3 regions of the Lysinibacillus sp. RU7 genome follow, and region 1 is predicted to be linked to each of the others. Evidence: riboswitches for the same ligand, from Rfam matches in the RefSeq annotation. Region 1 holds a riboswitch; each other region holds the start of a gene.

Region 1 (7,945 bases):
AAATCGCGATGTATTTGGCTATGCAGTGGAAAAAGGGTGGATGTGTGTACAAGTATTTTTTGTGCGTCAAGGAAAATTAATTGAACGTGACGTATCGATTTTTCCCGTTTACCGTGATCCGGAAGATGAGTTTTTAACGTTTGTTGGCCGATTTTATGAATCGCCGCAACATTTAAAGCCGAAAGAGATTTTTATTCCACATACAATTGATGGAACACTCCTTGAACGTTTACTAGATGTTAAAGTCATGATACCAAAGCGTGGACAGAAAAAGGAACTTGTTGAGATGGCGATAAAAAATGCGCAAATCGCGATTCATGAGAAGTTTCAATTGATTGAAAGACAAGAAGAACGAACGGTTGGTGCATGTGAGGCATTAGGGGATGCATTAAATATTTCAACGCCTCTCCGAATTGAAGCGTTTGACAATAGTCATATGCACGGGGCGGATCCTGTTTCCGCAATGGTTGTATTTATCGACGGGAAGCCGGCGAAAAAGGAATATCGTAAATATAAAACAAAGGAAGCGGCAAAGCATGATGACTACGGGGCGATGGAGGAAGTAATCCGCCGCCGGTATATACGTGTACTGAAAGAACAGTTACCGTTACCAGATTTAATCATCGTGGACGGCGGAAAAGGACAAATGGAAGTAGCGCGTAGTGTATTACAAAATGAGCTTGGCTTAGTCATTCCGATTGCAGGACTTGCAAAAGATGAAAAGCACAATACATCACAGCTATTATTTGGTGATCCACCTGTACCGGTTGAAATGAAACGGACGAGTGATGGCTTTTATTTATTGCAACGTATTCAAGATGAGGTCCACCGTTTTGCGATTACATTTCTTCGTCAACAACACCAGACAAATGCGATTCAATCCGTGCTGGATCATATAGAAGGTATCGGTCCAAAGCGAAAGCAACAACTGCTAAAACACTTTGGGTCAGTTAAAAAAGTACGGGAGGCAAGTATCGATCAATTAATGGAAGCGGGCATGCCGAAAACACAGGCAAATAACATTTTTCAGTATTTTCAAAATGAAGCGTTGAAAAAACAGTAGGCGTGTGCTACGCTTACAACATAAATTCATATCGAGTAAAGGTAGAGGCGCGGGTTTCAAGAGTATCGCTTGTGAGGAGGAACAACTCCAGTGAGCAAGTGTGAAAGGGGAAGCCGCCGAAGTGACTAACCGTTGTTTCCGATTAGTTGCTGGTTTTGCATTTAAAAAATGTCAAACTGTCAGAATGCACATTCTGGAGAGCTATCTCAAGTAAACTTTTTCGTTATAATCGTTTACTGAGGCGGCTTTTCATATTAGTGAAAAGCCGCCTTTTTGTATAAGAAAGGGTGTGGACAAATGAGCAGTATTGTCATGAAATTTGGTGGACCAGCTGTTGCAACGCCAGAGAAAATGCAAAAAATTGCAAGGCGGGCAATAGAAGAACAAGGGAAAGGATTACATGTGGTAATTGTCATTTCACCGATGGCAACTATTCGCCGGGAGTTGCAGGCATACGTATCAGAACTTTCAGATAATCCAACGAAACGTGAGCAGGATGTGTTATTAGCAGTAGGGGCACAAATAACGAGTGCGTTGTTATCCATTGCCATTGCCGAACAAGGTGGTAAAGCTGTATCACTTGCAGGATGGCAAACAGGAGTTGCAACGGATAGCTTACATAACAATGCACGTATTGAAGCAGTGAAGACTCAGCGCATTTACAAACATTTTGAGCAAGGGGAAATTGTCGTTATTGCGGGCTCTCAAGGTGTAGATAGCCATGAAAATATAACGACATTTGGCAAAGGTGGTTCAGAAACAACGGCTGTAGCGGTTGCCGCCGCAATTAATGCGGAACGTGTAGATATGTATACAACCGTAGATGGTATTTATACCGCTGACCCTCACATTGTGCCCAATGCCAAAAAATTAAAAGAGTTATCGTATGATGAAATGTTGGAATTAGCCAATTTAGGGGCAGTGATTATTCATCCACGAGCAGTAGAGCTAGCGAAAAAATATAACATACCAGTAGTTGTTCGCTCCAGTACAGTGAATGTGGAAGGGACATTGTTAAAGGAGGAAGTGGAGATGGAGAAAAATTTAGTTGTGCGCGGCATTGCCTATGAGTCAGACATTATTCGATTAACAGTTGGCTATGATTCATACGAGGAAGCATCATTAGCTGATATTTTTACCGTACTAGCGAACAATGGCATTAATGTCGATATTATTGTACAGGCAGTCATTGATAAGGTAAAACCAACAATCTCATTCTCGATTGAAAAAGACCAGTTTGCAGAAAGCTTACGCGTATTAGAATCTAGTAAGCTGTCACTTGGTTTTAGTTTTGCGGATTTTGAAGTAGGGTTAGCGAAAGTATCGATTGTTGGATCGGGTATGGTATCTCACCCAGGTGTAGCAGCTCGTATGTTTGCGCGACTGAGCAGAGAAGGAATTGAAGTAAAAATGGTCAGTACTTCTGAAATTAAAGTGTCAGTCGTTGTACCGCAAGAAGATATGATAAGGGCAGCCAATGCATTACACGAGGAATTTAATTTAACTATATAATAGAAGATAGCTACAAAATTGACGGAAAATTCCATCGTTTTGTAGCTGTTTTAATGATAAAATAGGGAGTTTCTTCTATATTAATATTACATCTATTTCCAATTAAATTTGATGCCTGTAGCATGTTCACTGATGTAAGTTATTTAATCGGTTCTTTTAAGTCCCATTTCAAATTAAAAGTCACAGTCCCGTGCTTGATATTTTTTTCCTCATAACATTCTGTTAAATAGCCGTTTAGTTTTTGTGTTTGCTCCGCTAAGAAACCAGCCTCGATTCGAAAACAACGCTCTTCAAATTTTAAAATATCTGCATCCCCGATTAGAAGAAATATGGCGAAATCTTTCCCTTCTTTTTCAAGCGATAATGCCCCCCAACCAGCTTGTTCAAAAAAGCTTGCTGCTTCTGCCATTGAAAAGAGGGGGAATTTCCGAGCGAGCTCTTTACCGGCCCAATAAAGAACCTCTTCTTCGTGTTTTCCTAAAACAGAACGCAATATATTATCGCGAATTAATTCGTAGCCGAAAGTTGGAATCGTTTTCATATTGCTATCATTCATTTCCAAAACCCCTATCTTAAATTTTCTTATTTTTTAGACTAATTATTAAGTGAATAAATTAATAATAGAAAAATTGTACTTAAGCCAGCTAAAATTAACTTTATTCGTATGTGCTAAATGATGCAGAGTGCCTTGACGCTTGTATGGGGAGGGAGTACAATGGACATGTCATAATATTGTACCATGATGAAATACGCAGTCAATGTGCTACTAATTACAAAGTGTTGACAATTGAGGCGTGTTTTAAGTACTAAGGGGGGTAACAATCTTGTCGAAAGATCGTGAGTTTTTATGGCGCCGGTTACACTCGCTACTTGGGGTTATTCCAGTAGGTTTGTTCTTGGTGTTCCACTTATCACTGAACTTCACTGCAGTTGGTGGTGAAGAAGCTTACAATAATGCTACAGGAGCTATGGAATTAGTTCCACACTCATTATTGTTATTAATGGAATGGGTGATTATTTATATCCCATTATTGTTCCATGCATTCTACGGAATCTACATTGCATTTACTGCAACGAATAACACAAAACGCTTTGGCACATTCCGTAACTGGGCGTTCCGTATTCAACGTATCACTGGTATTTTCTTAGTTATTTTCATTGCATGGCATATTTTCCAAACACGTGTTCAAAAGGCATTTGGAGCTGAAGTTAACTGGGATATGATGGCTGAAATCGCAGACAACCCTGCGATGTTAGTATTCTATATCGTAGGTATCTTGTCTGCTACATTCCACTTAGCAAACGGTTTATGGTCGTTCTTAGTAAGCTGGGGTATTACGCAATCTCCATCATCTCAAAAAGTGGTTACTTACATTTCAATGATTTTCTTCGTTCTTTTATCAATCATGGGTGTAGTAGCAATCGTATCATTTGCAATTTAGTAGCTGAACTAGAGAAAAGCTATATATTAAACTTTTAGCAATGTTAGAGGAGTGAGAATCAATCATGGCAAAGAGCAAAGTAATTGTTGTCGGTGGCGGTCTTGCAGGCTTGATGGCAACGATTAAAGCTGCTGAAATTGGCACTGAAGTTGAATTATTCTCATTAGTTCCGGTAAAACGCTCACACTCTGTATGTGCGCAGGGCGGAATTAATGGCGCAGTTAATACAAAAGGTGAAGGGGATTCTCCGTGGATCCACTTTGACGATACAGTGTATGGTGGGGACTTCTTAGCGAACCAACCACCAGTTAAGGGAATGTGTGATGCAGCTCCTGGTATTATCCACTTAATGGACCGTATGGGTGTTATGTTCAACCGTACGCCAGAAGGACTACTTGACTTCCGACGTTTCGGTGGTACATTAATGCACCGTACAGCATTCTCAGGTGCAACAACTGGTCAACAGTTATTATATGCACTAGATGAGCAAGCTCGTGCTCACGAAGTAGCAGGTTTAGTAACAAAGTATGAGCACTGGGAGTTCCTTGGTGCAGTACTTGATGATGAAGGCGTATGCCGTGGTATCGTAGCACAAGATTTAAGAACGGAAGAAATCCGTGCATTCCGTGGCGATGCAGTAATCATGGCTACTGGTGGTCCTGGTATTATCTTCGGTAAAACAACAAACTCTGTTATCAACACTGGTTCTGCAGCATCGATCGTGTACCAACAAGGTGCTTCTTATGCAAACGGTGAAATGATTCAAATTCACCCAACAGCGATTCCTGGTGACGACAAAAACCGTCTAATGTCAGAATCGGCTCGTGGTGAAGGTGGTCGTGTATGGACGTATAAAGATGGTAAGCCATGGTACTTCTTAGAAGAAAAGTACCCAGCTTATGGTAACTTAGTACCACGTGATATTGCAACACGTGAAATTTTCGACGTATGTGTAAACCAAAAGCTTGGTATCAACGGCGAAAACATGGTATACCTAGATCTTTCACACAAAGATCCGCATGAATTGGATATTAAACTTGGCGGTATTATCGAGATTTACGAAAAATTCGTAGGGGATGACCCACGTAAATTACCAATGAAAATCTTCCCAGCAGTTCACTACTCAATGGGTGGCTTATGGGTTGACTACGATCAAATGACAGAAATCCCAGGTCTATTTGCAGCTGGTGAATGTGATTACTCACAACACGGTGCAAACCGTCTTGGTGCGAACTCATTACTTTCAGCGATTTACGGTGGTATGGTTGCAGGACCTAACGCTGTTAAATATATCAAAGGCCTTAAAAAGCATGCAGAAGACTTACCAGAGTCAATTTTTGAAGCACGCGTAAAAGAAGAAACTGAGAAATGGGAAGCAATTCTTAAGATGGACGGAACAGAAAATGCTTACCTTCTACACAAAGAGCTTGGTGAGTGGATGACAGACAACATGACAGTAGTACGTCATAATGACCGTCTAGAAAAAACTTATGAAAAGCTTACTGAGTTACAACAACGTTGGGAAAATATCAATATCAACGATACTCAAAAATGGTCTAACCAAGGTGCTCACTTCACACGTCAGTTAAAGAATATGTTATACCTTGCTAAAGTTATGACAAAAGGTGCTTTACTACGTGACGAATCTCGTGGTGCGCATTACAAACCAGAGTTCCCAGAACGTGATGATGAGAACTTCTTAAAAACAACTATGGCTAAATTCGACCCAGCAACGGGCGAGCCAATCATTTCATATCAAGAGGTAGACGTTTCGTTAATTCCACCACGTAAACGTGACTACTCAGCGTAAGGGGAGGAGACTTAAACATGGAGACAGCTAACACTGGCAGAATGGTAGATGTTGAGATCCTTCGTCAAGATACTGAAAACGGTTCAACTCGATGGGAGAAATTCCGCGTACCTTACCGTCACGGTATGAACGTAATCTCAATTTTAATGGAGATCCAAAAGAACCCTGTCACTGCAGATGGTAAAAAGACAACGCCTGTAGCATGGGATATGAACTGTCTTGAAGAAGTTTGTGGTGCATGTTCAATGATTATTAACGGTCGTCCACAACAATCTTGTTCTGCATTAGTAGATAAATTAACTCAACCAATTCGTTTAGAACCAATGGCAACTTTCCCAATAGTACGTGACTTACAGGTTGACCGTAGCCGTATGTTCAACGCACTTAAGAAAGTAAAAGCATGGGTGCCAATCGATGGTACGTATGATTTAGGTGAAGGTCCACGTATGCCAGAGCGCAAACGTCAATGGGCTTATGAATTATCTAAATGTATGACTTGTGGTGTATGTATGGAAGCATGTCCGAACGTATCTGAAAAAGCTGATTTCATCGGCCCAGCACCATTATCACAAGTACGTTTATTCAATACGCATCCAACAGGAGCAATGAACAAAGACGAGCGCCTAGCTGCAATTATGGGCGACGGTGGTCTTGCGAACTGTGGTAACTCACAAAACTGTGTAGCGGCTTGTCCTAAAGGGATTCCTTTAACAACATCTATCGCTGCACTAAACCGTGCAGCAACAGTTCAAATGTTCAAGAACTTCTTCGGTTCTGACCACATGGTTTAATACACAAAAACTGCTTAGAGGACAACCTTCTAAGCAGTTTTTTGTTGTTGTACTAATTCCTATAGATACTTCAATTTATGCCTTGTAAGATAGGAGAGTGCTGTATGTTCTTGATTAAAAAGAATGAATTTAAAAGCACATGAAGTGAAGGGCGGTGACTCCAGCGGGAATCGCATGAGCTGAAGGCCCCGCAGGAGAGAGGTACGAACGACGAGGAGACTGAAGCCATGCCCGCGGAAAGCATCCGCCCGTAACGGAATGTGCGGTCAAGTACACGTTTGAGTGAAAAGCCAAATAAATAATATCATTTTTCTATTTTATTTCATGTTATAATGAATGGGTATTCATTCTTTGGGATGGGATGAAGGAACAGATAAAGGGGAGGGTTTATCATGAAAGCAAAATATATTGAAGATTTACAAACATGGGAAAGTGAATTTGAATTTTCGGTTGAAGTACAAGTGCGATTTTCTGAAACGGATATGTTTGGGCATGTGAATAACACTGTTGTGTTTACATATTTAGAATTCGCGCGTATTGAATATTTAAAGGCAATGGGTTTAATGGGGAAAGAAGGAGCTATTCCAGTCGTTGCGGATCTTCAATGTGACTACGTACGACAAATGTATTTCGATGAAAAAATTAAAGTATATGTAAAAATTGCACAGATCGGATCGAGTTCTGTAGACATTCATTACTTAGGAAAGAACGAAAAAGGCGAGATTGTATTTACTGGGCGAGGCACAATTGTTCAAATGAATGTGCAAACGGGCAAGGGTGTACCATTTACAGAAAAAGAAAAGCAATTATTGCTCGGGAAATAGTGAAAAAGCCCTCACCTCATGTCAATTCTAACATACTGTACAGGGAAGAGGATGGGAGGTTGTTGCTAAATGAGTAGCCAGCAGTCAGGTTTTTTACTTACAAAACGAGAACGTGAAATTTTCCAATTGCTGATTGAGGATTATTCCACGAAAGAGATTTCTGAGAAGCTACAAATTAGCGAGAAAACAGTGCGGAATCACATTTCTAATACAATTCAAAAACTAGGCGTTTCAAGCCGGACTCAAGCACTTGTTGAATTACTGCGACTACAAGAATTGTCTTTAAACTGAATGCACACTTGCTATTTCAGCAAAAACAATTCAAAATAGACGTATGAATGTATTTTGAGGAGTGAATGGGTCACATGAATGACAGCAGTAAACATAGCTTTGAATCAGTAGCTTCATTAGAAAAAGAATTACGTTATATTTCACACCTAATTAAGCAAAAAGGTCGTGAAATTTTAAGTAATTATACGATCACACCTCCGCAATTTGTGGCT
Region 2 (7,945 bases), on a different contig from region 1:
GCACTTTTTCAATATGCGCATAGTGATCGATGAGCGTATCAGCAAATCGTTGGCGGAACTGCCGTAACGCATCCGCACCATGCAAAATCAGTACCTCTGGCTGGAATTCCGCTAATACTTGGCCGAATACATCGTATCCTTTTTCATAGTCTTCCGGTAAAACCTTGCTATACTCTTTTAAATGTTTAGCAGATTCCGCCATGAGCGCTGTGATCGTTGTATTGATAGCTCTTTCACCACATTCCTCTTTTAACCATTGCATAAAAGCAGCAATTCCCTTATTTTCGCGCGATTGCATCTGTTCACCATAAATCAGCTCAAAAAGCGTTGCATCAACAAGTGATTCCATATACTCAAATTGTTGAAACTCACCACTTACTTCAAACTTCGGATGTGGAAAAGCGCCCACTACAAAGACACGGGATTTATAGGGGTTACCATCTACTAAAAACGGTCGAAAAGCAACACCGTTATTGTTCGATTGTATCCATTCATTTATTTTTCTTTGAAATCCAATTGATACACTCATTTCTTCACCCTCTTAACGTTATGTAATATCTGTTGCTAGTAAAAAAAATACTATATACGATTCTATATTTTTTCAAAAAGTTAGTATTCATTATAACAGGTTCTTACAATCAGAAAAGTAGCGAAATAATATATTTCACATAACAAAACGGCTCACCATACGGGAGCCGTTTCTATGTCATTAATAATCTAAATCACACTTTTCCAGTGGGACGATTTTTGTTTTATGTTTCATTTTATAACCTAACCATAGCATGGCGAAGAGTGGAAGTCCGATATACGATACTAATACACCGTACCAGTCAATCGTACCGCCTGTAAAAGCTGTATAGTTTTGACCAATAATGACAATCATACAGACAACAAAAGCAAATAACGGACCAAATGGATACCATGGTGATACATAAGGTAAGTCTTTAATATCACGGCCTTGCGCAACATACGCTTTACGGAAACGATAATGACTAATCGCAATCCCTACCCATGCAATAAAGCCAGACATCCCCGATGCGTTCAATAACCAAATATACACTACACCATCCCCAAAGAATGATGCTAAAAACGATAACGAGCCAATCGCTAATGTTGCGAGCAACGCATAAATTGGAATGCCACGTGTATTCACTTTTGCAAAGAATTTTGGTGCCTTCCCGTCAACGGCTAATTGATACAGCATACGGCTTGCGGCATACAGACCCGAGTTACCTGCTGACAGCATCGCCGTTAAAATAATCGCATTCATCACAGAAGCAGCAAATGCCACCCCTAATTGATCGAACACAATCGTAAATGGACTCATCGCAATATCATCCGATAATAGACGCGTATCTGTATATGGAATTAATAAACCGATTGCACCAATGGCAAAAATATAGAATAATAAAATACGCCAAAACACAGAACGAACTGCTTTTGGAATATTTTTTCCTGGATCATCTGTTTCACCAGCGGTTACACCTAGCATTTCTGTGCCTTGGAATGAGAAACCTGCTGCTAAGAAAATACCAAACATCGCCATAAAGCCACCATTAAACGGCGCCTCTTCTACAAAGAAATTAGATAATCCGACTGGATCATGGCCACCTAAAATACCAAAAATCATTAAGAAGCTGACAATGATAAAAATAATAACAGTCGCTACTTTAATCATAGCAAACCAGTATTCACTCTCACCATACGCTTTAACAGATAATAAGTTAAACGATAATACAACGACAATAAATAAGACTGTCCACAGGAGCGAAGAACTATCCGGGAACCAGTATTTCATAATAATAGATACAGCGGCAATTTCGGCTGCAATCGTAATCGCCCAGTTATACCAATAGTTCCAACCTAGCGCAAAGCCAAATGCTGGGTCAACAAAACGCGTTGCATACGTACTAAACGAACCTGATGTTGGCATAAAAGCGGCCATTTCCCCAAGGCTCGTCATTAAGAAATACACCATCACGCCGATTAATGCATAGGCAAGCAATGCTCCCCCAGGACCCGCCGTTGAGATAGCCGAACCAGACGCTAAAAATAGCCCTGTTCCAATTGTACCGCCTAACGAAATCATGGTGATATGACGACTTTTTAGGCTACGCTTCAGCTCAGACTTATTGCCAAGCTGATCAATTTGAATATTACTCATACATATAAAACTCCTCATTTTTTTTGTTGATTGTATTTCGGTTTCGAGGCTTGAGCATTTAAAAAATTTATTTTTCAAACAAAAAACCGCCATAAAAAGTTATGACGGTATCCGAAATACCTCATCAACTTGAAACGATAGCTCACCCGCGCAAAACGCGGCAGTTCTGTCCCTTTTCGAGTACAGCCCCAGCATAGTATCTGAAGAGCGATACTATACTTCGGCAACTATTCCTTTCATAAAGCTTCACGGATTCTCCCAATCTCAGCTATACTAGTCATAATAGTCGCGACCTCTACCCCACTTTTCACATGAGGCAAAAAATATTAAATTAGAATATGTACATGAGTCTAACATAGCAATTTTTTGTTATCAATCGTTTCGGTACTTTTCTTTATTTTCTAACATTTCAAAACAGTCAAACATTATTTTAAGGAGTTTTCATCATGGCAAAGTCATCTAACTACCAAAGCAAAAAAATACAATTAAATCGGAAAGTCATTCTATTTTCTTTATCCATTATTCTATTTGCAATGACCCTTCGAACACCACTTACCGTTGTAGGACCCATTACATCATTCATTCGAGATGGATTAGGCATTTCAAATGTGCTTGCCGGCTTCTTAACGACCATTCCATTACTCGCATTCGCGGTTGTTTCACCTTTCGCACCGCGGATTGCGCAACGTTTCGGCATGGAATGGACCCTATTCTACTCACTCTTACTACTAATAGCTGGGATTGTTTTACGCTCCCTTGGCACAACATCTCTTTTATTGCTAGGCACAGTACTGATTGGGATCGCGATTTCATTTGGTAATGTACTTATTCCAAGCTTCTTTAAAATGCGTTACCCACTGCATATCGGGATTTTAACTGGGATTTATACGGTTTCCATGAATTTATCAAGCGGTTTTGCTGCAGGAATTAGCTATTCTGTTGCGACAGCGACAAACTGGCAAATAGCTTTAGGTATTGCGATTCTTGCTGCCATTATCGGCATCATTTTTTGGATTCCACAGCTACGCGAGGAAAAGGTGGCATTAACAGGCTCTACATCGAAAGGAAATGGTTGGGGGATGCTAATCCGTTCTCCGATTGCATTAGCAGTTATGGTTGCGATGGGGATGCAATCATTTCTGTTTTATACAATGGCGGCATGGATTCCAGAAATTTATATCGCACAAGGCATTGATGCAAATCATGCAGGATGGCTTATTTCCATTATGCAGTTTGGTCAAATTCCTATGACCTTTTTAACACCGATTGTAGCGGCCAAAATGACAAATCAACGCCCAATTGTACTCATGTTTTCTGCCTTTTATTTGCTCGGCTTTACGGGCGTGTTAATGGAATGGACAAACTATGCCTTTCTTTGGATGGTCTTTTTAGGCTTTGCAGGTGGTGCATCATTTAGTTTATCCATGATGTTCTTTACCCTTCGTACTACAACGGCTTACGAAGCGGCTGAACTTTCAGGGTTTGCGCAATCGATTGGTTACTTACTAGCAGCTATCGGTCCAACATGTTTCGGGCTGCTTCACGATGTAACTGACAACTGGTTCGTGCCGAATATTATTTTCATTGTGATAGCCATTTCTTTAGCAGTTGCGGCATATATTGCAAGTAGCAACCGAACGATTCACGATTAATACAAACATACGTACTCATTTATGATATAATCATTCATTATATCTAAAGGAGAAAAGTATGTTTCGGAAACGTCGAAAAAAGAAGAAAAAACGCATTCCACTCATGCGGTTGCTGCCATTTTTAATAGCGGGAGGCATCGGCTGGTACTATATAGAAACCGTTAAAGGATTTGGTGTCGGTGTTGGTGCATATGCATTATTATGGCTCGGTTTGAAAACGTGGCTACGCTCACATGAATCCTCACGCTTACGTAAAGCCGGCATTGCAGAAGTCGATCAAATGACGGGCGAAGCATTCGAGCGTTTCCTTGGCGAGTTATTTAAACGTCGTGGTTTTAAAGTATCGTATACGGCAACAAGTGGTGACTATGGCGCGGATTTAGTTTTAAAAGATGGGAAAGATGTCATCGTCGTCCAAGCAAAACGCTATTCAAGCTCCGTCGGGGTCAAAGCCGTGCAGGAAATTATCGGTGCCATTAAAATGTATAATGCAACAGAAGCATGGGTTGTCACAAATAGTTACTTTACAAAACAGGCGGTGAAGCTGGCAAATATTAATGACGTCTATTTAATCGACCGTAAAGAGCTAATCGACATGATTTTGGATAAATAATAAAAAGTAGTATCTCTTAAATAGAGATACTACTTTTTCATTTGTTGGAAAGAAATTTACGACCGCCCTCCCTCAAGCAAAATATTACAACTTTTCGCAAAGACGTATTAATATTGACATTCGTATCAATACTAGCTTGTAAATGTTGAGGAGGATTTCAATGGGGCTACCAATACGAATGGACTATGCGATTAATCTCCTTCGCACAGCGGAATATGCGGAAGCGAAAATTGTGTTCAATCAATTATTAAAAATGTATATGTCACAGGCACAAACAGAAAATAGTGGTCTTTGTTTATATCAGCTCACTACGATTGCTTATATGCGCGGGGAAATGCAACAGTTTCACACTCTTTTTACTCGCTACGAGAAACTAATTCATGAGACAAGCCAACCACAGCTACAAGCACAATATTCTATACTGAGAGGGCTTACGCAACTAACCGCCGAAAATTATGAACAAGCCATTCAAGCGTTTACAAATGCTTTACCAATTGCAGAACAGTCTAAATTAGCAGATGAGAAAATAACCGCCTTACTACATATTCAAAAATGTCATATTGCATTGCAGCATTTCGAATCGTCACTTGAAATGAGTGATACTTACTGGGAAAAATACGCCGATATCATTACATTCGCGCCTGCATCACATCTCTATTACATGTTAAATCGAGCAGAGACGCTCCTAGCACTGCATCGTCTTAAAGAAACAAATGCGCTTCTCCAAAAATGCGAACAGCAGGCCGACTTAGGAAGTATGCCAAAAGAACATATAAAGACACTTATACTACGTGCCTATTACTATATGGAAAAAAAGGAACTCCACTACGCCATGGATGCTTTGCAGCAAGCGCTCATTGTGGCAACAGAAATTGAGGATATGCAGCTGTTACATGAACTATACGAGGCACTCGTAAAAAACTGTGAACTACGCGGAAAAACAAAACATGCCCTGCAATTTGCGAAAAAGCAGTTACAGTTGCAACAGGAATTTGTAAAGAAATGAACTTGTACACATTTTCCCCGTACGCACATACGGGGAAAATTGCATGTACTAGCGTCACGCTATTAATTAATCGAGACTTGTTTAATATTAGCGTTCGCTTTTTGTGCCGTAAAATTATAAAGTAACGCCACAACACCGAGTAACGAGCACGTCGCAAACATCATTTCGTATGAAACGAATTGTACGATAAAGCCCATGACCATACCGCCCATTGAAAAGCCTAAGTCATAAGAAGCTAAAAATAGCCCTAATAAAATATGACGTTGTGCATCTGGTACAACAAATGAAATATATGTCGTTAATGTCGGATAGAGCATCGCGGTAGCAATACCATTAAAAATAGCGCTAATATAAATAAACGAACCAATCATCGGCAACAAGGCTAGTAAACTCGTCCCAATAATAGAGCTTACTAAAACAAGCGCAATAAATTTCGGATGCCACTTGCCATCTGACGGAATGTGCTTACGGAAAAAGAAGCGGCTTCCTACAACAACGATTGCTTGTAAAAATAAATAGAGTGCCGCATTACCCGTTCCAGTTGTGACAAAATAAAGCGGTAAAAAGGCGGTAATCGCCCCAAAAATACTGGCACCGATTAACATGACCCCTGAAGACACAACAAGTCCGTTATGTTGTCGCGCTACCTTCATCGCCGCAAACATTTCTTTAAACGTAAATGATGCATTGTCCTTTTTCGTTTTTGGGAGTGGTGATTTGATGAAAAACAGGAGTGGGAAAAAAGCTAAAGTCGCTACTAATACTAACAACCACATCATGTCCCCCTGATACCATAAAAACAGCGCTAATGCTGGACCATATAGCCCTGGTAATACCGTTGATAACGAATACATCGCCATCCCTTGTCCGCGGTCCTCGTCACGCAGTACTTCCGTAATCCCAATTTGCATCGCCATCGAGAAAAACGCTGTTACAAAACCTTGTAAAATACGGACAGCATATAAGCTATCGACACCTAACCATATGTATAATAATAAAGCACCGGCATGACCGACTAATAACCATTTCATAATGGTGAATACGCTATGCTTAACAACCATTTGCCCTGCCCACGGACGTAAAATCATACAAATAAACATATACATGCCCATCATAATCCCAATTTCCGCTTCTGGCATACCATGGTCCTTCGCCTGTAATGGGAAAATAACGGTTAATACTGAATTGGCTGTAAAGTAAAACATCGCAAGCCCATACATTTGAAGCATGCTAATGGATAACGGGCTTTTCTTCACGATACGCGACCTCCCACCTCTGCTAAATAATTGTGAATACAATCAATGGATAATTGGGCAGCAAGTAAAGCTTTACTTGCTTCATGCTGGACAGAAGCTAAATCACAAGCCGCTACTTGCTCCACAATTTGTCCTTGATGCATAATCGCTACTTCATCGGCAAATAATTTCACCGCATGTAGATCATGTGTAATAAAAAAGTATGTTAAACGGAGCTCTTGTTGTAATCGTTTCAGTAGCTGTAAAATACTAATTTGCACTAAAATATCCAAGCTATTAATGGATTCATCCAACACAATGAGCTTTGGCTTTGTGGAGATGGCACGTGCAATCGTAATACGCTGTAATTGCCCGCCGCTAAATTGATGGGGATATTTCAGCATATCCTCTTTTTTTAGCCCGACCATCTCAAGTAATTCACCGACGATTTGCTCGATTTCAGCTTTTGTTAACTTTTGATGCACACAAAGTGGTTCAGCAATAATATCTCGGATTTTCATTTTCGGATTCACGGCACTATGGCAATCTTGAAACACTACCTGTAACGCATGCTGCAGGAAGCGACGTTCGCTGCTAGTTGCTTGGTGAACATTCATATGTTGGAAATAAATCGATCCACTATCAGGCTTTTCAATACCTAATAGCATTTTACCAAGCGTACTTTTCCCTGAGCCACTTTGTCCAACTAATGCAAAGCAACAGCCTTCTTCAATTGTTAGCGATACATCCTTTACTGCTTGAATGTGGTGCGGCTTTTTAAATAAGGCTTTTTTAGTATAGCATTTTGACACTTGCTCAATTGTAATCACACGCTTCCCTCCATTCGAACCCAATGACCTGGATCACATTGCATTAATTCACCTGTAATTTCTTCATCAAAACGGTCGATTAAATCCGCTAATTGACTATGCTCATCTCGTGCTGCAACAAGCCGTTGCGAGTACCGGTGACGTGGATGCTGTAAAATATGGCTAGTCGGCCCCTTTTCTACAATAATTCCGTGACGCATCACAATAATTTCCTCAGCTAAATTGGCAATGACACCTAAATCATGTGAGACAATGAGCATCGCCATCTCCGTCGTGGCATGTAATTGTTTTAACTCTTTTAAAATTTCAAGCTGTGTCGTCGTATCAAGTGCTGTCGTCGGCTCATCCGCTAATAATAGAGACGGATTTAAACTCGCCGCAATCGCAATCATGACACGCTGTAGCATACCACCGCTCAACTCATGCGGATATTTCTTTAATATGT
Region 3 (7,945 bases), on a different contig from region 1:
TTTCTATTACAGTTTCCATAATTGATGCCCCTTATCTAATTAGTTTTCTTTCGTTGTCGTTTGTTCAACTTTATAAGAATTCGGACCATCTAATTTACGCTCCATCCAACGAAGTAAGCGTGTAGCGGTAAATGTCATAATTAAATAAATACAGCTTGCGATAAAGAAGCTTTCCGCAAATTTAAAATTCGCACCTGCAACGGATTTTGTCTGGAAAAATAGCTCCGTTACACTGATTACATTCAGTACAGCCGTATCTTTAATATTCATTACCAACTGGTTCCCTGTAGCAGGTAAAATGTTGCGTGCTACTTGTGGTAACACAACATAAATCATAATTTGGAAGTGATTCATACCAATCGCTTGAGCTGCCTCATATTGCCCTTTATCGACGGATACAATACCACCGCGTACAATCTCGGCCATATAAGCACCTGTATTTAAACCGACAACCACAAGCGCTGCTACAAAGCGGTCTAATTCAACCCCGTATGCATAAAGGCCGTAGAATACAACCATCGCCTGTACAATCATTGGTGTGCCACGGAATACTTCCACATAAACCGTTAAGAGAAAGTTAAACACTTTTAGTACTACACTTTTAATGGAACGCTTACGTACCGGAATGGTGTGCATAATACCGATAAAAAATCCGATCAGAGCACCAATAATTGTACTAATAATTGCGATAGCTAATGTCATATACGCGCCACGTAAAAACATTGGCCAGTTATTTTGTAATATTGAGAGAATGGTCTCTAAACTCATAAAAATCCTCCTAACAGCCGTATCACTGTCTTTTAAATAAACTAGCCGCCAAATTTTGTGCGGCTAGTTTCATTTATTATTGTTGTGCTGGTTGGTTGGCAATCGCTGCTTCCATTAATGTTTGGCGTTCCTCTTCTGAGATGCCTGCTAAAATTTCGTTCATTTTATCTTTGTTTGAATCGCCTTTACGAACTCCGATTGCTACTGATACTTGCTCTTCAGACACTTCAAAGCCTTCTTCTAGTTCAGTATAAGTGAAGTTGCTATTTGCTGCTGCTGCAGAAATCGCTTCTGGGCGCTCCGCTACATAACCATCAACTGCACCTGTTTCAACTGCTACACGCATTGCTGGGAAATTATCCATCGCTACTTCTTTTTTCACGCCTGGAATTTGATCAATTACATCGTAGTTTGTTGTATTTAATTGTGCTGTAATTTTTGCTCCCGTAAAATCAGCTAATGTTTTAGCCTTTTCATAAGCGCCACCTTTTTTTACTACCATAACAAAATCAGAAGTATAGTAGTTTTCTGTGAAGTCAATTGACTCTTTACGCTCTTTTGTTGGACTCATCCCTGCAATAATCGCATCTACTACACCTGATTGAAGTGCTGGTACTAAACCATCCCACTCCGTTTTCACAATGACTAACTCTTTTCCAAGCTCTGCGGCTACCTTTTTAGCGATTTCTACATCATAACCGCCTGCATACTCATTTGAACCATCAATTTTTACTGCACCGTTCGAATCATCCATTTGAGTCCAGTTAAATGGTGCATAACCCGCTTCCATTCCAATACGTAATACATTGCTTTCTTCTTTTTCATTCGCGTCTGACGATGACCCTGTTTTACCGTCATCAGATCCACATGCTGCAAGAACTAACATAGTCATCATTGCAGCCATTAGTACTACTAGCTTCTTTTTCATACAATTCTCTCCTTTTTCTAATAGTTTAGGCAATAAATAAAGCGACCTTAGAAGAACGTAAGGTCGCATAATTATTATTAGCCCATATCCTCTAGTTCCCATATTGAGATAGCACACCTTGAATGAACGGGAAAAATCAAACAAGACAGTCCTGCAATTGTTCATTGCAAACCCAGTGTATCGTAGTGAGCCTACAAACACACTTCGGCGATATTTCCTTCTCTTTCATTTCATCGTTCGCTCTAAACTCTATGAAAAACTAATAAATACCGCGCCTCTACCTCACGAGATTGTGAGGCTTAATTATTAAATTGATAATAGAATATTACAACATTCTAATTTTTGTGTCAATATTCATTTTTCTGACACATGAATAAATATACTCAAAAATGCTTAATTTCACGGATATTTCCATTTAATTCAAGTGTTTGATTCACACCTCAGTAAAATCTTATAACAGGACTAATGTCGCGATAACCTCGACTGACACATAAAAATATATGATTAGCTAACACTTCTATATGACTAACTGCGCTAATTCTTCTTATCGCTGCTTATAATAGCTATACGGCGGATTGAATAATCGTCTTCACCGATATAACAAATTGCGTTATTCTCATTTATTTTTTCAATCTGATGATACGATATCAAAATACAAAAAGCCTCTAACAAAATTTGTTAGAGGCTTTCACTGTATTCATTATGAATTTAATAATAAATCTTCTGGGTTCTCGATTAACTCTTTAACTGTTTTTAAGAAGCCTACAGAATCTTTACCATCGATGATACGGTGGTCATAAGAAAGTGCCACGTACATCATTGGACGGATTTGAACTTCGCCGTTTACAGCTACTGGACGGTTTACGATTGAGTGCATACCAAGGATACCAGCTTGTGTACCGTTCATGATTGGTGTTGACATTAATGAACCGAATACACCACCGTTAGTGATTGTAAATGAACCACCAGCCATGTCGTTTAAGCCTAATTTTTTGTCGCGCGCTTTTGCTGCTAACTCTGCGATATCTTTTTCGATTTGCGCGAAGTTTTTCGCGTTTGCATCGCGTACAACTGGTACTACTAAACCTTCTTCCGTTGATACAGCTACACCGATATCAAAGAAGTTATTTAAGTGAATTTCGTCACCAACGATTTGTGCATTTACATAAGGATATTTCTTAAGTGCTGCTACAACCGCTTTTGTGAAGAATGACATGAAACCAAGTTTGATGTCGTTATCTTTTACAAATTGCTCTTGTTTACGTTTACGTAATGCCATGATGTTTGTCATGTCGATTTCGTTGAAAGTCGTTAACATCGCTGTTGATTGTTTTACTTCTAATAAACGTTTTGCGATTGTTTGACGACGACGAGACATTTTCTCAATTGTTACACGGTCTGTCTCAGCTACAGGTGTGAAAATCACTGGACCTGTTGCTGCCACTGGTGCTGCTACAGGAGCCGCTGGTGCAGTGCCATGTGCTGCTACGTCTTGTACACGTACACGTCCTTGTGGATCTACTGGTGAGATAGCCGCTAAATCGATGCCTTTTTCACGTGCTAATTTACGAGCTGCTGGAGAAGCTACTACGCGCTCACCTGAAGTTTCTTCCACAACTGGTGTTGGTGCTGCCGCCGCTTTTGGTGCTTCTGGTGCCGGTGCTGCTTCAGCTACTGGTGCTGGTGCTGCACCTTCGCCTGCTTCTACTACTGCGATTACTTGACCTACAAGTACTGTATCGCCTTCTTCAGCTAAAATTTGTTTTAATACCCCTGCTTCTTCAGAGATGATTTCAGCGTTTACTTTATCTGTTTCTAATTCTACGATGAATTCGCCTTTTTCTACGCGATCTCCAACTTTTTTCACCCACTGGGCAATTGTACCTTCTGTAATAGATTCTGCTAGTTCAGGGACTTTGATTTCAGCCACTTTAATATCCTCCTTTGATATACCATTTGCTGTTTTAGTATAAAGCAAATGGGCGGGCTACTTCGGGAAGTAGCCCATTATTCACAAAATTTATTATATTATTTTGATACAGCTTCCGCTACTAATGCAGCTTGAGCTGTTTTATGTGAATCTGCGTCGCCTTCAGAAGTTGAGCTCATTGCAGGACGACCTACATAACGAACTTTTTTACCTTCAGCTAATTCATATAAATGTTCCAGCACATAGTTCCAAGAACCTTGGTTCTTCGGCTCTTCTTGTACCCATACGATTTCTTTTGCATTTGGATAACGAGCAATGATTTCTTTCACTTGCTCTGCTGGGAATGGGTAAAGCTGTTCTACACGTACGATGTGTAAGTGATCGAAGCCTTCACCCTCTTTTACGCGATCTGCAAGGTCAATCGTTACTTTACCAGTAGCAAGTAAGATTTTTTCAACTGCTTCTACGTTTTTACCCGTCGTTGGCTGTTCGATTACTTCGCGGAATTTGCCATTTGCTAACTCTTCAGCTGACGCTGCTGCAAGTGGATGACGAAGTAAAGATTTTGGTGAAACAACAACTAATGGGCGTACACCTTCAGTGCCTAACATAGTAGCTTGGCGACGTAATAAGTGGTAGTAGTTTGCTGCATTAGAGCAATCTACTACGAACCAGTTGTTCTCAGCTGATAACTGTAAGAAACGCTCCATACGGCTTGAAGAGTGCTCTGGACCTTGTCCTTCATATCCGTGTGGTAATAGCATCACTAACCCTGATTTTTGACCCCATTTCGAGCGAGCAGCTGAAATAAAGTTATCGAACATTACTTGTGCCATGTTTGCAAAGTCACCAAATTGTGCTTCCCAAATCGATAATACGTTAGGGTTTTCAAGGTTATATCCATATTCAAAGCCTACAACGCCGGCTTCAGTAAGCGGTGAGTTGTGCACTGTAAATGATGCGTTCGCACCTGAAATATGGTGCAATGGTGTAAATAACTGACCATTGTTTTTATCGTGTAATACTAAGTGACGTTGTGAGAACGTACCACGCTGTGCGTCTTGACCAGTAAAGCGAACTGGGTGACCATCTTGGATAATTGTAGCAAATGCTAATGTTTCCGCATGACCCCAATCGATTTTTTCTGTCGCGAAAGCTTCACGGCGTTTTTCTAAAATTTTACCAAGCTTGTTTTGTGGCTCAAAACCTGCTTCAAATTGAAGTAATTCTTCATTAATTTTCTCTAAACGCTCTACACCAACCGCTGTATCGATTTGAGGGAATGAAACTTTTACTTCTTCCGGCATTTCAAGATGAGCATGCTCGTCTTTTTCAGCCATTGCTTTTACATGATCATAAGCAGCTTGCATTTCCGCATAAATTTTCGCATCTAATGCTTGAATTTCATCCATCGTTACTAAACCTGCGTTCGCAAGCTCCGTACCGTATAATACACGGATTACATCATGTTTCGCTACTAATTTGTAAGTATCTGGGTTTGTTACTGTTGGGTCATCTGTTTCGTTATGACCGTAACGGCGATAACCAATTAAGTCAACTACGATATCTTTCCCGAACTTTTGACGGTACGCTGCAGCGAAGCGACCTACTTGTGCTACTGCTTCTGGTGCATCTGCGTTCACATGAACGACTGGTACTTCATAGCCTTTTGCAGGGTCAGAAGAATACACAGAAGAACGTGAATCATAATGTTCCGTCGTGAAACCAATCATGTTGTTTGCGATAATGTGAACTGTACCACCAGTAGTGAACCCTTCTGTTTTCGCAAAGTTTAATGTTTCTGTTACAATCCCTTGTCCTGGGAATGCAGCGTCACCATGGATAATAATACCTAAAGCTTTTTGTGGTTTGAATTCCACTGCGCCTGGTTTTGTTGTATCATCTTGAACTGCACGAGTTGTACCTAATACTACTGGTGCTGCTACTTCTAAGTGTGATGGGTTGTAAGCTAATTTCACATTCATACCAGAGTCACGAGTGTAAGATGCACCCATATGGTATTTTACATCCCCTGTCCAACCTTTTGTAATTTCTAAACGACCATCTTCTGGTAAGAATAAATCATTTGAAACGTGAGCAAAATCAGAGAACATCATGTCGTATGGTTTGTTTAAAATGTGTGTTAATACATTTAAACGACCACGGTGTGCCATACCGATACGAACATTTTCTAACTTGTCTTTTTCGACTGTTTTTAAAATTTCGTCTAATAAGATAATTTGTGTATCTAAACCTTCTCCAGAGAAGCGTTTTTGGCCTACAAATGTTTTATGAATAAACTTTTCAAAGTTTTCAACACGTGTTAAACGTTCAAGAATCACTTTTTTCTCATCATTTGAAAGTGCTGCCTTTAATGCACCTGATTCGATTTGTGACTGAATCCAAGCACGCTCTTCATCATTTGATACTTGATTGTATTCAAATGCAATTTTATCTGTATATACAGACTTTAAGAAGTCGATAGCCTCTTTCCCGTTTTTCACACCAGCAGGTACTTCTTTAAAGAAAACACTCGCTGGGATTTCAGCTAAATCAGCTGCTGATAAACCGTATGCGCTTTCATCAATACGAGAAGTATCTAGTTTGCGGTCTTTTAATGGGTAAAGATCTGCTGCTAAATGCCCATAACTACGAATTGCATCAGCTAAACGTACTGCTGCTAATACTTTGCGATAGTCACCTTGTGTTGCACCAGTTGCTTGAACAGTTACATCAACACCTTCTACTTGTGGCGCACCATAACTTTGGAATAGCGCGACTAATTCTGCCTCTACTTCTTCAGGAGACTGCAGGTATAGGTCATATTGCTCTAAAACATAACCTAAGTTTGGACCAGCAAATGCTGACCAAGGGGAACCTGCAGAGTATACATTGTTCGACATGAAAAATAACCTCCAACTTGTGCCTTATCGGCAGTTCCATTTATTAATTAAAATAAATCTGTATAATATTTTACCATTCTAAGTGCCATTATAAAATCATTCATAATGCTTTGCACACAAGAACGTTTTTTCCATCTCAATCTTACTACTCTTCACAAAAAATACAACTCTTTTTAGCAAAATAAGCAATTTTTTTCGCGAACTATTAAAAAACAAAAAAAATTTGTACAATTTGTTACATTTTTATGACAAGGCGCAATAAAAAGACGGTACCTTTTCCCATTTGACTGTGCACTTCCATTTCTCCTCCATACTTATCCATGAGCATTTTCGTAATACTTAATCCTAGCCCCGTGCTCCCTTCCACATGTACACGTGCATCATCGACGCGGTAAAAACGGTCAAATATATATGGCAAATGTTCTTCTGCAATGCCAATACCATTATCAGAAATTTCAATATACACATGATCACTCTCATAATGAATTAACGTTTTAATATACGGCACATTTTCATTGTACCGAATACTATTCTCATATAGGTTTCGTATAATTTGTAACAATGCCTCATTCGATATCGCTGCATGCTTAGGCTGTCCTACAACACTTGTATCAAACGTTACTTCTTCATAAATAAACTGCAATTCTGTCGATACTTGCCGAACGACAGCTTCTACATCTGTACTAGCATTTTCTGCTATTGATTCCTTTCGAGCAAGCTGAAGCAGTTCTTCCATAATCTGTTTCATACGCGCCAATTCATTTAGTGTTGTATCGAGTGACTCCTCTAATACGTCAGGGTCATTTTTTCCCCAGCGTTTCATTAACGATAAATGCCCTTCCATCGATTGAATAGGGGTTCTTAGCTCGTGCGACGCATTCGATATAAATTGCTGTTGCCTGTTAAACGAAATTTTCAGCTCATGGAGCATCGATTCATAGATCCTGAGTAAATCCCCTATTTCGTCTTTCGCATCATACTCAAAATCAACCTTTGTTTCAAAACCTTGCTCCTTCACAGCTATCATCGAATTACGCAGCTGGCGCAGTGGCCTAATCAGCACATTGGATGCATAATAACTAATAATCGCCGCTAACAATACTGCCCCTACCCCCATCATGAGCATCGTTGTGAATATATACCTCGTGATGGATTGAAACGCTGTTAATGGATGCACAAGTTGTAACACATATTGTATCGGTCCAATCTGCACAAGTCGATGCATGACATAAACATCTCGCCCATCTAAAGTCGTTTCATCAATCATCGTTTCATTTGGCGATGAAAAGAAAATAGCTAAATTCGCAGCAGGTGACGTATTATTAATTTGTAATATTTCCTTTCCATCAAGCTGGTATAAACGTACAGTTTGATCTTGATTTAAAATCGCCTTCATTAAACCGGTTTGATTTCGAA

The links. Region 1 has a riboswitch for lysine ahead of AC3II9_RS15525 (aspartate kinase). Riboswitches for the same ligand answer to the same signal wherever they lie in the genome.
Region 2: it holds a riboswitch for lysine, as region 1 does, so the genes downstream of both, AC3II9_RS19605 (amino acid permease) here and AC3II9_RS15525 (aspartate kinase) in region 1, are expected to answer to the same signal.
Region 3: it holds a riboswitch for lysine, as region 1 does, so the genes downstream of both, AC3II9_RS20550 (transporter substrate-binding domain-containing protein) here and AC3II9_RS15525 (aspartate kinase) in region 1, are expected to answer to the same signal.

What each region holds. Positions count from the first base shown of each region.
Region 1 is NZ_JBYQFK010000022.1:31,786-39,730, forward strand. Features, by position in the region: gene uvrC (excinuclease ABC subunit UvrC) at 1-1,063, shown strand, start outside; lysine riboswitch at 1,098-1,275, shown strand; gene AC3II9_RS15525 (aspartate kinase) at 1,361-2,575, shown strand; gene AC3II9_RS15530 (YslB family protein) at 2,715-3,131, opposite strand; gene AC3II9_RS15535 (succinate dehydrogenase cytochrome b558 subunit) at 3,400-4,017, shown strand; gene sdhA (succinate dehydrogenase flavoprotein subunit) at 4,082-5,827, shown strand; gene sdhB (succinate dehydrogenase iron-sulfur subunit) at 5,845-6,618, shown strand; gene AC3II9_RS15550 (acyl-CoA thioesterase) at 7,011-7,442, shown strand; gene AC3II9_RS15555 (helix-turn-helix domain-containing protein) at 7,512-7,733, shown strand; gene AC3II9_RS15560 (MarR family winged helix-turn-helix transcriptional regulator) at 7,808-7,945, shown strand, end outside.
Region 2 is NZ_JBYQFK010000036.1:23,188-31,132, forward strand. Features, by position in the region: gene AC3II9_RS19600 (hypothetical protein) at 1-529, opposite strand, end outside; gene AC3II9_RS19605 (amino acid permease) at 710-2,164, opposite strand; lysine riboswitch at 2,295-2,470, opposite strand; gene AC3II9_RS19610 (CynX/NimT family MFS transporter) at 2,611-3,816, shown strand; gene AC3II9_RS19615 (restriction endonuclease) at 3,875-4,429, shown strand; gene AC3II9_RS19620 (tetratricopeptide repeat protein) at 4,590-5,435, shown strand; gene cntE (staphylopine family metallophore export MFS transporter CntE) at 5,498-6,691, opposite strand; gene AC3II9_RS19630 (ABC transporter ATP-binding protein) at 6,688-7,500, opposite strand; gene AC3II9_RS19635 (ABC transporter ATP-binding protein) at 7,497-7,945, opposite strand, start outside.
Region 3 is NZ_JBYQFK010000042.1:11,806-19,750, reverse strand. Features, by position in the region: gene AC3II9_RS20560 (amino acid ABC transporter ATP-binding protein) at 1-19, opposite strand, end outside; gene AC3II9_RS20555 (amino acid ABC transporter permease) at 40-768, opposite strand; gene AC3II9_RS20550 (transporter substrate-binding domain-containing protein) at 845-1,696, opposite strand; lysine riboswitch at 1,798-1,984, opposite strand; gene odhB (2-oxoglutarate dehydrogenase complex dihydrolipoyllysine-residue succinyltransferase) at 2,397-3,626, opposite strand; gene AC3II9_RS20540 (2-oxoglutarate dehydrogenase E1 component) at 3,725-6,529, opposite strand; gene AC3II9_RS20535 (HAMP domain-containing sensor histidine kinase) at 6,765-7,945, opposite strand, start outside.